3 regions of the Serratia bockelmannii genome follow, and region 1 is predicted to be linked to each of the others. Evidence: predicted binding sites of a transcription regulator. Region 1 holds the regulator's gene; each other region holds the start of a gene.
The links. Region 1 encodes PhoB, which activates phosphate uptake and scavenging genes when phosphate is short. Its sites were predicted from a motif close to CTGTCATAAAACTGNCNNAT; they were not measured.

Region 1 (4,236 bases):
GTGTTCGAACGCCGAAACCTCGGCGGCCTTCATCGGCCGGCTCATCGGGCCCAGCTGCGCGGCGCCCGCCGCCAACGCGGTCGGCGCGGTCGACGATCCGGCGGCCTGGATCTGCAGGTTAACGTTGGGATAATGCTGGCTGAAATCCTGCGCCCATAGCGCCATCAGATTCGCCAGGGTGTCGGAACCGACGCTGGACAGGTTGCCCGCCAGCATGCCGTCGGGCTGCGCCAGCGCGCCGCGCCCGGCCAGCAGCGCCAGGCAAAGCAACAGCCCTCGGGTTATTCGGGTCATACCGGTGTCTCGCGTTAATTTTTCACCGCATTCTCTGATAAAGCGGCGGGAACAATCAACCGATTGGGTAAGGTAAAGATAAAGCGGGTGCCGATCCCCGGTTCGCTGAGGATCTCCAGCCGCGCATCGTGATGGCTGAGCGCGTGTTTGACAATCGCCAGCCCCAGCCCGCTGCCGCCGGTCTGGCGCGAACGGGCCTTGTCGACGCGGTAAAAACGCTCGGTCAGGCGCGGCAGGTGCTCGGCGGCGATGCCCGGCCCGTTGTCGCTGACCTGGAACTGCGCGCCGTGCGCCGTCTGCTGCCAGCTCACTTCGATGTGGGTACCCTTCGGCGTGTGGTTGACCGCGTTGTACACCAGGTTAGACACCGCGCTGCGCAACTGATCTTCATTACCGAACACGTTGAGCTGCTCGTTAACCCGGAAGGTGATCTCATGATTGCCGCCGCTCAGCGACTGCGCCTCGCGCTGCAACACCCGCAGCATCAGCGGGATATCCACGCGCTCGTTCATGTCGACATTGGGCGCCGCCTCGATGCGCGACAGTGTCAGCAGTTGCTTGACCAGCCCGTCCATCCGGCGGGTCTGCTCTTGCATGGTGCTAAGCGCCTTGCTGCGCAGCGAACCGTCCTGCTCTTCGTCGCCCATCATCTCCAGGTAGCCCTGCAGCACCGTCAGCGGCGTGCGCAGCTCATGGCTGACGTTGGCGAAGAAGTTGCGCCGTGCGCCCTCCAGTTGGCGCATCTGGGTGACGTCGCGCGCCACCATCAGCAACTGCCCTTCGGAATACGGCATCACGCGGAATTCGACGTAGTGTTCGTTGTTCAACTGCAGCGTCAGCGGACGTGAAAACTCCTGCTGTTGCAGATAGTGGCTGAATTCCGGATAGCGCAGCAGGTTAAGGATGTGCTGGCCGTTGTCTTCCGGCCAGCGGAAGCCGAGCAGATGCTGCGCCAGCCCGTTGCACCAGAAGATATTGCCCTCGACGGTGGTCATCACCACCGCGTCAGGCAACGATTCGGCCCCGCTGCGAAAGCGCTTGATCAGCAGCGCCAGCTCGCGCCGGCGGCGGCGATTGCGCTGCTGCATCTGATACAGGCCATAGAACAGCGGCTCCCAGCTCCAGCGGCCGGGCGGCGGCGTCATGCTGCGGTCAATCCACAGCCAATGGGAGAGTTTGAGCTGGTTGTAGAAATTCCACACCAGCGCAGCCAGCGCGGAGGCCAGCAGAAACCAGGGCAGATAACCGAAAATCAGCCCCAGCAGTAAGGCGGGCAAACAAAAAAGAGCCAGCTCCAGAGCCAGCCTCTTCCACGACAGACGTTCTAACACGGCATATTCTCCAGCGCAGCGCGATCAGTAGCGCGTTGAGAACCGGTAGCCGGTGCCCCGAACGGTTTGAACCATTTTATCATGCCCACTGGTTTCTAACGCTTTGCGGAGCCGACGGATATGCACGTCAACGGTACGGTCTTCCACATAAACGTTAGTGCCCCAGACGTGATTAAGCAACTGCTCACGGCTATAAACCCGCTCCGGGTGGGTCATAAAGAAGTGCAGCAGCTTGAACTCGGTCGGCCCCATGTCCAACGCCTGATCGTTCGCCATCACGCGGTGGGAGGACGGGTCCAGGCTCAGGCCTTGCATTTCAATCACTTCTTCCACCGCCATCGGTGAAATGCGGCGCATGACCGCCTTGATGCGCGCCACCAGCTCCTTGGGCGAGAACGGCTTGGTAATGTAATCATCCGCCCCCACTTCCAGGCCGCGCACGCGGTCTTCCTCTTCCCCGCGCGCGGTCAGCATCATGACCGGAATATCGCGGGTCAGCGCTTCGCGCTTCATATGTTTGATAAACTGAATGCCGGAACCGCCGGGCAACATCCAGTCAAGCAACACCAAATCAGGGAACGGCTCAGACAGACGCGTCACGGCGCTGTCATAATCCTCGGCTTCCAACGGTTGGTAACCATTTTGTTCCAACACAAAGCACACCATCTCACGGATCGGCGCTTCGTCTTCCACCACCAGTATGCGTCTTGCCATCGTCAATCCTGCCAATGTGTTAGCGACTTTTCGGGCGCCATTATGCGTCAGTTTTGTGACACTTTTATGAAAAAAACCGGCTGTTATAGGCAGTAAGCATAGCGATTATTTCCCGCAGTAAAGAAAAATCATCCGGTTGTCATCATCATTGCGCCGGGACAGCCGCCGCCGCGGCCTTTATAATCATCGCCATTATCTTTGCATCCGGGAGTGTCATGCGCCTGATCCACACCTCTGACTGGCACCTTGGCCAGTACTTTTTCACCAAAAGCCGCGCCGCCGAGCACCAGGCTTTTCTGAACTGGCTGATCGAACAGATCGAACAGCAACAGGTGGATGCGCTGATCGTCGCCGGGGATCTGTTCGATACCGGCTCACCACCCAGCTATGCCCGCGAGCTGTACAACCGCTTCGTGGTGGAACTACAGCGCACCGGCTGCCAGTTGGTCGTGTTGGGCGGCAACCACGATTCGGTGGCGACGCTGAACGAATCGCGGGAACTGCTCTCCTGCCTGAACACCACGGTGATCGCGAGCGCGCAAGGCGCGGCCGAACAGCAGATCGTGGTGCTTAACCAGCGCGACGGCCAGCCGGGCGCGGTGCTGTGCGCCATCCCGTTCCTACGGCCGCGCGATCTGCTTACCAGCCGCGCCGGCGAATCCGGCGCGCAGAAACAGCAGGCGCTGCAGGAAGCCATCGCCGAACATTATCAGACGCTGTATCAGGCGGCCTGCGAGCGCCGCGACCAGCTGGGCTTGCCGCTGCCGATCGTCGCCACCGGCCACCTGACCACCGTCGGCGTCACCACCTCCGACTCGGTGCGCGACATCTATATCGGCACTCTGGACGCCTTCCCGGCGCAGGCCTTCCCGCCCGCCGATTACATCGCGCTCGGCCACATTCACCGCGCGCAGAACGTCGCCAAGTCAGAGCATATTCGCTATAGCGGCTCACCGATCCCGCTCAGCTTCGATGAGCTGGGCAAAGCCAAAAGCGTCTTCCTGGTCGATTTCGCCGACGGAGCCCTCCAGCAGGTAGATGCGTTAACGATCCCGCAGTTCCAGCCCATGCAGCTGATCAAAGGGGATCTGGCCGAGATCGAACGGCAACTGCAGCAATTTGCCGACTATGCCGGCGAGCTGCCGGTGTGGCTGGATATCGAAGTGGCGACGCAGGACTACCTCAGCGATATTCAGCGCCGCATCCAACTGATGGCGGATGAGCTGCCGGTGGAAGTGGTGCTGTTGCGGCGCAGCAAAGAGCAGCGCCGCCAGGCAATCGCGCAGCAGGATAAGGAAACGCTGAACGAACTGAGCGTCAACGAGGTGTTCGAACGGCGCCTGGCGCAGGAGGCCGACATGCCCGAAGCACGCCAACGGCGGATGCACCAACTGTTCCGCCAGGTGGTCGATGCGGTGCAGCACAATCCTGAGGAGACCAACCCATGAAGATCCTCAGCCTGCGGTTAAAAAACCTCAACTCGCTGCAGGGCGAATGGAAAATTGACTTCACCGCCGAGCCGTTCGCCAGCAACGGCCTGTTCGCCATTACCGGCCCGACCGGTGCGGGCAAAACCACCCTGCTGGACGCCATTTGCCTGGCGCTGTACCACCAGACGCCGCGCCTCAACGTCACGCCGAGCCAGAATGAACTGATGACCCGCCACACCGCCGAATCGCTGGCGGAGGTCGAATTCGAGGTCAAGGGCGTCGGCTATCGCGCCTTCTGGAGCCAGCGCCGCGCCAAGAATGCGCCGGACGGCAATCTGCAGGCGCCGAAGGTCGAATTGGCGCGCCGCGAGGACGGCAAGATCCTGGCGGACAAGGTGCGCGACAAGCTGGAGCTTACCGCAACCATCACCGGGCTGGACTTTGGCCGCTTCACCAAATCGATGATG
Region 2 (4,236 bases), 1.3 Mb from region 1:
GATCACGTCTGCCTGTGCATCGATCCGTTCAACGAAGAGGCGCTGTTGACCTATCTGCGATCGCAGGGGATCGGCGTTGATCCCGCCGAATCGCGCTATGGGGCGGAAGGCGACGGGCCGTCCATTTATTTCAGCGATCCGGACGGTAATCGCGTGGAATTGAAAGGGCCGGCGGGATGAGATTAACGTGCCATAGAAAATGGCAATGCTGATCAGTTAGCGTTTTTCTGCAGGCGTTCGTGACATTTTCGGTCGATAAAAGTGAGATGCCCCATGTGGCTCACGCACCTCGGCCCCTCCAATTGCCGTTCATATTGGCCACAGAGAAATGCGGGACATTTACGGCAATTCCCCTGCACAGAACGCCCAGAGGCTGGATAAAAAAATGCCACTCAGGCTTAAGTGAGCGGCATTGCATAGATAATGGAGCCTTATCGGCCCCATCTGTTTGAACGCCACGGGTAGGTGTTCCACGCACCAACAATAAGCTGCTAGCTTATGGTTCTATCAATGTCATTGGCTATGAGAGGCGCTGCCCCATATGAGAAAACCGATCGCCTCGGTGATTTTTGTCCTGGTATTCGCTGTCTTGCCGAACATCATTCCCTCTCGGCTGCTGCTGACACCGGACATGGCGTGGGAAATGGTTCACAAGTCTAATGAATGGGGTCTCGGCGATCCGCAAGCGCTTTCGACAACCTGCCTGCTAATGCTTTATGCCGCTGTCGCGGGGTTGTGTCTGCGTTTTATGCCAAAAAAATCGACCTAACCCGTCACTGCTGAACGTTAACGCCCCTGCGCTGCCAGTGCCTGGGCGCAGGCCCAGGCCGAGCTCCAGGCCCACTGGAAGTTGTAACCGCCCAACCACCCGGTCACGTCCACCACTTCGCCGATAAAGTAGAGCCCCGGCGCCTTGTGGGCTTCCATCGTCTTGGAAGAAAGTTCGTTGGTGTCGACGCCGCCGAGCGTCACTTCCGCCGTGCGGTAGCCTTCGGTGCCGTTCGGCTGCACGCGCCAGTTCTGCAACAGATCCACCAGCGCCGCCTGCTGCGGCGCATTCAGCTGCTTCAGCGTCGCCTCCGGCAATTGTCCCAGGGTCTGCAAGCACTCCACCAGCCGCTTCGGCAAGTGCAGCGCCAGGGTATTTTTCAGGCTTTGGTTCGGGTGCTGCAAGCGTTGTTCATCCAGGAAGCCCGCCAGATCCAGCTCAGGAAGTAAGTTAACGCTCACATACTCACCCGGTTGCCAGTAGCTGGACAGCTGCAGCACCGCCGGGCCGGACAGGCCGCGATGGGTAAACAGAATGCTTTCACGGAAGCTGACGCCGTTCTCGGCGGTGATCACCGCCGGCACCGAGACGCCGGACAGCGTCTGTACATGCTCCAACAGCGGTTTATGCAGGGTAAACGGCACCAGCCCGGCGCGCGTCGGCAGCACCTTAAGACCGAACTGCTCAGCCAGTTTGTAACCGAACGGCGACGCGCCCAACCCCGGCATGGATAATCCGCCGCTGGCCACCACAAGTGAGCGAGCGCTCACTTTTTCACCATTCAGCGCCAGCGCGTAGCCATTCTCGGTTTTCTCTACGTCCAGCACTTCGCTGCGCAGGCGCATCGTCACCTGGCCCAGCTCGCACTCTTTGACCAGCAGATCCACCACCTGCTGCGCCGAATCGTCGCAGAACAGCTGCCCCAGCGTTTTTTCATGGTAGGCGATGCCGTAACGGTTGATCAGATCGATGAAGTCCCACTGGGTGTAGCGCGCCAGCGCCGACTTGCAGAAGTGCGGGTTGTTCGACAGATAGGCCGCCGGTTCGGCGTACATGTTGGTGAAGTTGCAGCGCCCACCGCCGGACATCAGGATCTTGCGGCCCGGTTTTTTGCCGTTGTCGAGCAGCAATACGCGGCAACCGAGTTGCCCCGCCTGCGCGGCGCAAAACATGCCGGCGGCGCCCGCCCCAATCACTACGACATCAAACTGTTCCACCTGAGCCTCACTTATCAAAACCACAATCGCGACAAAAGAGCGCCATATTACGCCGTTTCGCCGCCGGTCACCGCCAAATTCACGGCGGCAGATTGTAAAGCCCCGGCGGCGCCAACGCCATAGTAAGAAAATATTACAGAGGTCAGAGCAGATTAACGCGTTGATATTCCATATTTTTGTTATAGGCGCGTCATCGTTTCGTCATGTCCAAATCAAAAAAACGTCATATTTTCCTTTTCCCCGGCACCGGTTGTCACTGATAATGCGCGGCGTTCATGTCCACAAACTGGCGTAACGCTTATGCTGCATTTGTTCGCTGGCCTGGATTTCCATACCGGCCTGATGTTAATTCTCGCATTGTTGTTCGTGTTGTTTTATGAAGCCATCAACGGTTTTCATGATACGGCCAATGCGGTCGCTACAGTTATTTATACCCGCGCCATGCGCTCGCAACTTGCGGTCGTGATGGCAGGTTTGTTCAACTTTCTTGGCGTAATGCTCGGCGGTTTGAGTGTTGCTTACGCCATCGTCCACTTGCTGCCTACCGATCTGTTGTTGAACGTCAGTTCAGCACACGGATTAGCCATGGTCTTCTCCATGCTGCTGGCGGCAATCATCTGGAACCTCGGCACCTGGTATTTCGGTCTGCCGGCCTCCAGTTCCCATACGCTGATAGGCGCAATCATCGGTGTCGGTTTAACCAACGCCCTGATGACCCACACCTCGGTCGTGGATGCGCTTAACGTCCCGAAAATGATTGGCATTTTCCTTTCTCTGCTGTTCTCGCCGCTGGTCGGCATGATGGTGGCGGGAGTGATGGTGTTCGCCTTGCGCCGCTATTGGAGTGGCACCAAGAAACGCCAGCGTATCCACATGACCCCTGCGGAACGTGAAAAGGTCGACGGCAAACGCAAGCCGCCGTTCTGGACCCGTATCGCGCTGATCCTGTCGGCGATTGGCGTCAGCTTCTCGCACGGCGCCAACGACGGCCAGAAAGGTATCGGCCTTATCATGCTGGTGCTGATCGGCGTTGCGCCGGCCGGCTTCGTGGTCAATATGAATGCAACCGGTTATGACATCACCCGTACGCGTGATGCCGTGACCCACCTGCAGCAATATTACCAGCAGCACGGCGACGCGCTGTCGCATGCGGTGTCGCTGACGCCGCTGGTGCCAAGCCCGGATGACGAAGCCGCGCCTGGCAAGCCTGCCGAGTTCCACTGCGACAGTTCGCGCGCCATGCCGGCGATCGAGCTGGCTCAGGGCATGCTGACCAACCTGCAAAGCTACGATCAGCTGACGGTTGACCAGCGCAGCCACCTGCGCCGCCTGCTGATGTGCGTGACCGACACGGCGGATAAAGTCGCCAAGCTGCCGGAAACCTCATCCGCCGACCAGCGTTTCCTGAAGAACCTGCGTCAGGATCTGCTGCAGACCGTCGAGTACGCGCCGATGTGGATCATCGTCGCCGTCGCGCTGGCGCTGTCGCTCGGCACCATGGTGGGCTGGAAACGCGTGGCCACCACCATCGGCGAGAAGATCGGCAAGAAAGGCATGACCTACGCCCAGGGCGTATCGGCCCAGATGACCGCAGCGCTGTCTATCGGCGTGGCGAGTTATACCGGCATGCCGGTCTCCACCACCCACGTCCTCTCTTCGGCGGTTGCCGGGACGATGATCGTGGACGGCGGCGGCGTGCAGAGCAAAACCGTGAAGAACATCCTGTTGGCCTGGGTACTGACCCTACCAATCTCGATCCTGCTTTCCGGTGCGCTGTATTGGGTTGCGTTGAAGCTGATCTAAGCGATAAGCATCATGAGGAAGGCGGCCACTGGGCCGCCTTTTTTTTGCCTGCATCAAGGGAAACAGAAAGGCATTAATACCAGATCATCAGCGCTATCAGGCTGATGACCACCAGGCCGCACAGGGCCGAGGTCAGCATAAACTGCCCGCGCACCCGCTCGCAGCGGCGGATAAACTCCGGATCGTGATGCTCGACATAGCGCTGCGCGAAGATATAGCGCACCAGCCTCAGCTGCTTGCTGGGTTGCCCGTGGGCGGTGAAGAAACCGCCGCCGTCGACGTACTGGTACAGCAACGGGTCACAGCCGCGCAATACCACCAGCAACGCGCGCAGAGAAGAGTAATACCGCACCATGTTTACCACACACACCACACATAAGGCCCAAAACAGCGCGACGGTACTGATCATGATTACCCCCTCAAGGCGTTGTTATCCGCGGCCTTCCG
Region 3 (4,236 bases), 1.2 Mb from region 1:
TGGCGGTCATGCGGGTGCCTTCGATCGGATCAACAGCGATGTCGACCGCGTCGCCCTGGCCGCTGCCGACCTGTTCGCCGATATACAGCATCGGCGCTTCGTCGATCTCGCCTTCGCCGATCACGATGCGCCCATCGATGTCCACTTTGTTGAGCATGATGCGCATGGCGTGGACCGCCGCACCGTCGGCGGCGTTCTTGTCGCCGCGTCCCAGCCATTTGTAGCCCGCCAGCGCAGCGGCTTCGGTAACGCGGGAAAATTCGATGGCTAATTCACGTTTCATGGCAAACCTGTCTGTGAGAAAGGGAAGAAAATATCGGCAAAGTCTATCACAGCGCGGCGCCGGCGGGGCGGGGCAAAAAAAAGCGCCGCCCGCAGGCAGCGCAATTGGGGGGTAACGGCAAGGCTGGGTTTAGTCGTGATCTTCCCACGCCTGCGCGCGTGCCACCGCTTTTTTCCAGCCGCTGTAGCGGTAGTTGCGTTCGGTGGTTTCGATGCTTGGGCGGAATTCACGCTCAATCACCGCTTTGCTCTTCACCTCATCCAGATCGTTCCAGTAGCCGATGGCCAGGCCCGCCAGGAACGCGGCGCCCAACGCCGTCGATTCACGCACTTCAGGGCGCTCTACGCGGGTGCCGAGGATATCGGACTGGAACTGCATCAGGAAGTTGTTGGCGACCGCGCCGCCGTCCACGCGCAGCGATTGCAGGCGGGTGTTGGCGTCGGCCTGCATGGCGTCCAGCACGTCGCGAGTCTGGAAGGCGATGGATTCCAGCGTGGCGCGGATGATGTGGTTGCTGTTGGCGCCGCGGGTCAGGCCAAAGATGGCGCCGCGGGCATACGGGTCCCAGTAGGGCGCGCCCAGGCCGGTGAAGGCCGGCACCACGTAGACGCCGTTGCTGTCTTTCACTTTGGTGGCGAAATATTCGGAGTCGGCGGCGTCGCTGATCAGTTTCAGCTCGTCGCGCAGCCACTGGATAGACGCACCGCCGATGAACACCGCGCCTTCCAGCGCATAGTTCACTTCGCCGCGTGGGCCGCAGGCGATGGTGGTCAGCAGGCCGTTTTTCGAACGCACCGCTTCTTTGCCGGTGTTCATCAGCAGGAAGCAGCCGGTGCCGTAGGTGTTCTTCGCCATGCCCGGTTGAACGCACAGCTGGCCGTACAATGCCGCTTGCTGGTCACCGGCGATACCGGCGATAGGAATACGCGTGCCGCCCTTACCGCCGATGTTGGTCTGGCCGTACACCTCGGAGGAAGGACGGACTTTCGGCAGCATGGCGCGCGGGATATCCAGCACTTCCAGCATGCGCTCGTCCCAGTCCAGCTCGTGGATGTTGAACATCATGGTACGTGAGGCGTTGGTGTAATCGGTGACGTGTACGCGCCCCTGGGTCATCTTCCACACCAGCCAGGTATCGACGGTGCCGAACAGCAGTTCGCCGCGTTTGGCGCGCTCGCGGGCGCCTTCGACGTTGTCCAGGATCCACTTCACCTTGGTGCCGGAGAAGTACGGGTCAACCACCAGGCCGGTGTTGTGACGGATGTACTCTTCCAGGCCGTCGCGTTTGAGCTTCTCACAGATGTCGGCGGTACGGCGGCACTGCCAGACGATGGCGTTGTAGACCGGCTTGCCGGTCTCTTTTTCCCAGACGATGGTGGTTTCGCGCTGGTTGGTGATGCCGATGCCGGCGATCTGATCGGAATTGATGTCGGCTTTCGCCAGCACTTCTACCAACGTCGAGCTTTGCGACGCCCAGATTTCCATCGGGTCGTGCTCAACCCAGCCGGCCTTTGGATAGATCTGCGGGAATTCGCGCTGCGATACCGCAACGATGTTGGCGTCGTGATCGAGCACGACGGCGCGTGAGCTGGTGGTCCCTTGGTCGAGTGCGACAATGTATTTTTTTTCTACAGTCATGGTAATTATCCTGCTGTTGTTAACCGTGTAAAACTGCACCCATCACGCTTTGCGCTGCTGGGTCTTGGCGTCGGGCTCTTCTTCCGTCACGCAGACGTCGCACGGCAGGTGGCGGCCAATCAGCGCGCGGTAACCGAAAGCGCCCAGGCCACAGCCGACGATAGGAGCGAAGATCGGCACCAGGAAGTATGGGATGTCGCGTGCGCCGGTGAAGGCGACTTTGCCCCAGCCGGCCAGGTAGGCGAACAGTTTCGGGCCGAAGTCACGCGCCGGGTTCAACGCAAAGCCGGTCAATGGTCCCATGGAGGCGCCGATCACGGCAATCAGAATACCGATCAGCAGCGGTGCCAGCGGGCCGCGCGGAATGCCGTTGCCGTCGTCGGTCAGCGCCAGGATCAGGCACATCAGGATTGCCGCGATCACCATTTCTACCAGGAAGGCCTGGCCGACGGAGATGTGCGCGTTAGGGTAAGTCGAGAAGATGCCGGCCAGTTCGAGGCTTTCGTTGCTGCCGCGCACCATGTGGTGCGCCGCTTCGAAGTCGAAGAACAGGTTGTAGTACAGCCCGTAAACCAGGGCGGCGGCGCAGAAGGCGCCGGCGATCTGCGCAATGATGTAAGGCACCACTTTGCGCCCGTCGAAGCAGGCGAACAGCCACAGGGCGAGGGTGACCGCCGGGTTGAGATGCGCGCCGGAAATGGCGGCGGTCAGATAGATGGCCATGGCGACGCCGAGGCCCCAAATGATGCTGATTTCCCACTGGCCGAAGCTGGCGCCCGCCAGTTTCAGTGCGGCAACGCAGCCTACGCCAAAGAAGATCAGCAGCGCCGTGCCGAGGAACTCGGCGATGCACTGGCCTTTTAATGTCGGACTGGTGGTTTGGCTCATAATGTTGGTGTCCTGCAAAACGGCGGTTGTTGGTTTATAGGCTCAGTTGGGTAGAGATCCGGCCTATGGGCACAGTTTTTTTCATCTCGTCCAATTATTGAATGAGGACGTGATGTAAATTTATCGTTAACGAACATAAACGAGAAATAGCGAAATCAAAATGTGTGTGGCGCGTCATAAAATTGAGCGATTTCGCGTCGTTTAGTGTTCTTTCTGAGCCATAAAAGTGTGATCTGACCAGTGCTTTGGTGAGGGCTGTTAACAACTCGCGGCGATGATGGTGGGGATTTTCAGTTTTTACTGATGGTGAGGGCAGGAAAATTGCAACAGACTGCGCGATGATCCGGTATGTTGCTAGACAGGCGGAGACTGGCTACTTACAATCGTTTTTAACGAATCGAGACTGGCGCGCCTTCCGTAACGGCGCGCGTCACTGAGCGCGATGCAATATTCGCAGTAGCTGCAGCCGACGTTGCGGCCGCTACTTATAGATGTACGCCTTGCTATCATGAGGGGACTGAAGCATGTCATTTGAAGTATTTGAGAAACTGGAAGCAAAAGTACAGCAGGCGATTGATACCATCACCTTGTTGCAGATGGAAATTGAAGAGCTGAAAGACAAAAACAACTCTCTGTCGCAGGAAGTTCAGGCTGCCTCCGGCAACCACGAAGCGCTGGTGCGCGAAAACCAACAGCTGAAAGAAGAACAGCACGTATGGCAAGATCGCCTGCGCGCGCTGCTGGGCAAAATGGAAGAGGTCTGATTCCTCACGCCATGCAGCAACGAAAAGGGCGCCTCAGGCGCCCTTTTTCATGTCCGAAAATCACTCGATGTCGAGCGGGTCTTCGGAGAGGATGATGCCGGTGTTGTCGGCATACAGGTGATCGCCGGAGAAGAAGGTGACGCCACCGAAGTTGACGCGGATATCGCTTTCGCCCACGCCTTCGCTTACGGCACCCGCCGGGATCGCCGCCATCGCCTGAATGCCGATGTCGAGCTCTTCCAGATCGTCCACCTGGCGCACCGCGCCGTACACCACGATGCCTTCCCATTCGTTCTGGGCGGCCAGGCGCGCCAGTTCGGCGTTGATCAGCGCCCGGCGAACCGAACCGCCGCCGTCGACCAACAGCACGCGGCCGCGGCCGTTTTCTTCAAGCAGATCGAATAACAGGCCGTTATCCTCAAAGCATTTCACCGTGGTGATCTGCCCGCCAAATGAAGTACGCCCGCCAAAATTGGAGAACAGAGGTTCAACAACGTTCACCTCTTCATGATAGATGTCGCAAAGTTCGGAAGTATCGTATTTCATAGGATTTTACGTCTGTTTGCCGCAGGAATGTTCAGTATATCCCTTTATTCGCCCTGTTGGCAAAATCATCAGTTTTTAACTGAGCGCCACGCCGATGGCGAACAGCAGGTTGGCCAG

Region 2: the regulator PhoB is predicted to act here: its motif matches at 2,262-2,281, upstream of pitA (inorganic phosphate transporter PitA).
Region 3: the regulator PhoB is predicted to act here: its motif matches at 2,981-3,000, upstream of ACSJLU_RS24055 (MIP/aquaporin family protein).

What each region holds. Positions count from the first base shown of each region.
Region 1 covers NZ_CP196512.1:1,029,484-1,033,719, reverse strand. The annotation lists gene ACSJLU_RS04880 (PstS family phosphate ABC transporter substrate-binding protein) at 1-294, opposite strand, end outside; gene phoR (phosphate regulon sensor histidine kinase PhoR) at 309-1,625, opposite strand; gene phoB (phosphate response regulator transcription factor PhoB) at 1,650-2,339, opposite strand; gene sbcD (exonuclease subunit SbcD) at 2,555-3,787, shown strand; gene sbcC (exonuclease subunit SbcC) at 3,784-4,236, shown strand, end outside.
Region 2 covers NZ_CP196512.1:4,969,478-4,973,713, forward strand. The annotation lists gene ACSJLU_RS23590 (VOC family protein) at 1-180, shown strand, start outside; gene ACSJLU_RS23595 (hypothetical protein) at 542-769, shown strand; gene ACSJLU_RS23600 (NAD(P)/FAD-dependent oxidoreductase) at 787-1,986, opposite strand; gene pitA (inorganic phosphate transporter PitA) at 2,287-3,789, shown strand; gene uspB (universal stress protein UspB) at 3,863-4,198, opposite strand.
Region 3 covers NZ_CP196512.1:5,076,003-5,080,238, reverse strand. The annotation lists gene glpX (class II fructose-bisphosphatase) at 1-283, opposite strand, end outside; gene glpK (glycerol kinase GlpK) at 413-1,921, opposite strand; gene ACSJLU_RS24055 (MIP/aquaporin family protein) at 1,964-2,809, opposite strand; gene zapB (septal ring assembly protein ZapB) at 3,334-3,573, shown strand; gene rraA (ribonuclease E activity regulator RraA) at 3,634-4,119, opposite strand; gene ACSJLU_RS24040 (1,4-dihydroxy-2-naphthoate polyprenyltransferase) at 4,195-4,236, opposite strand, start outside.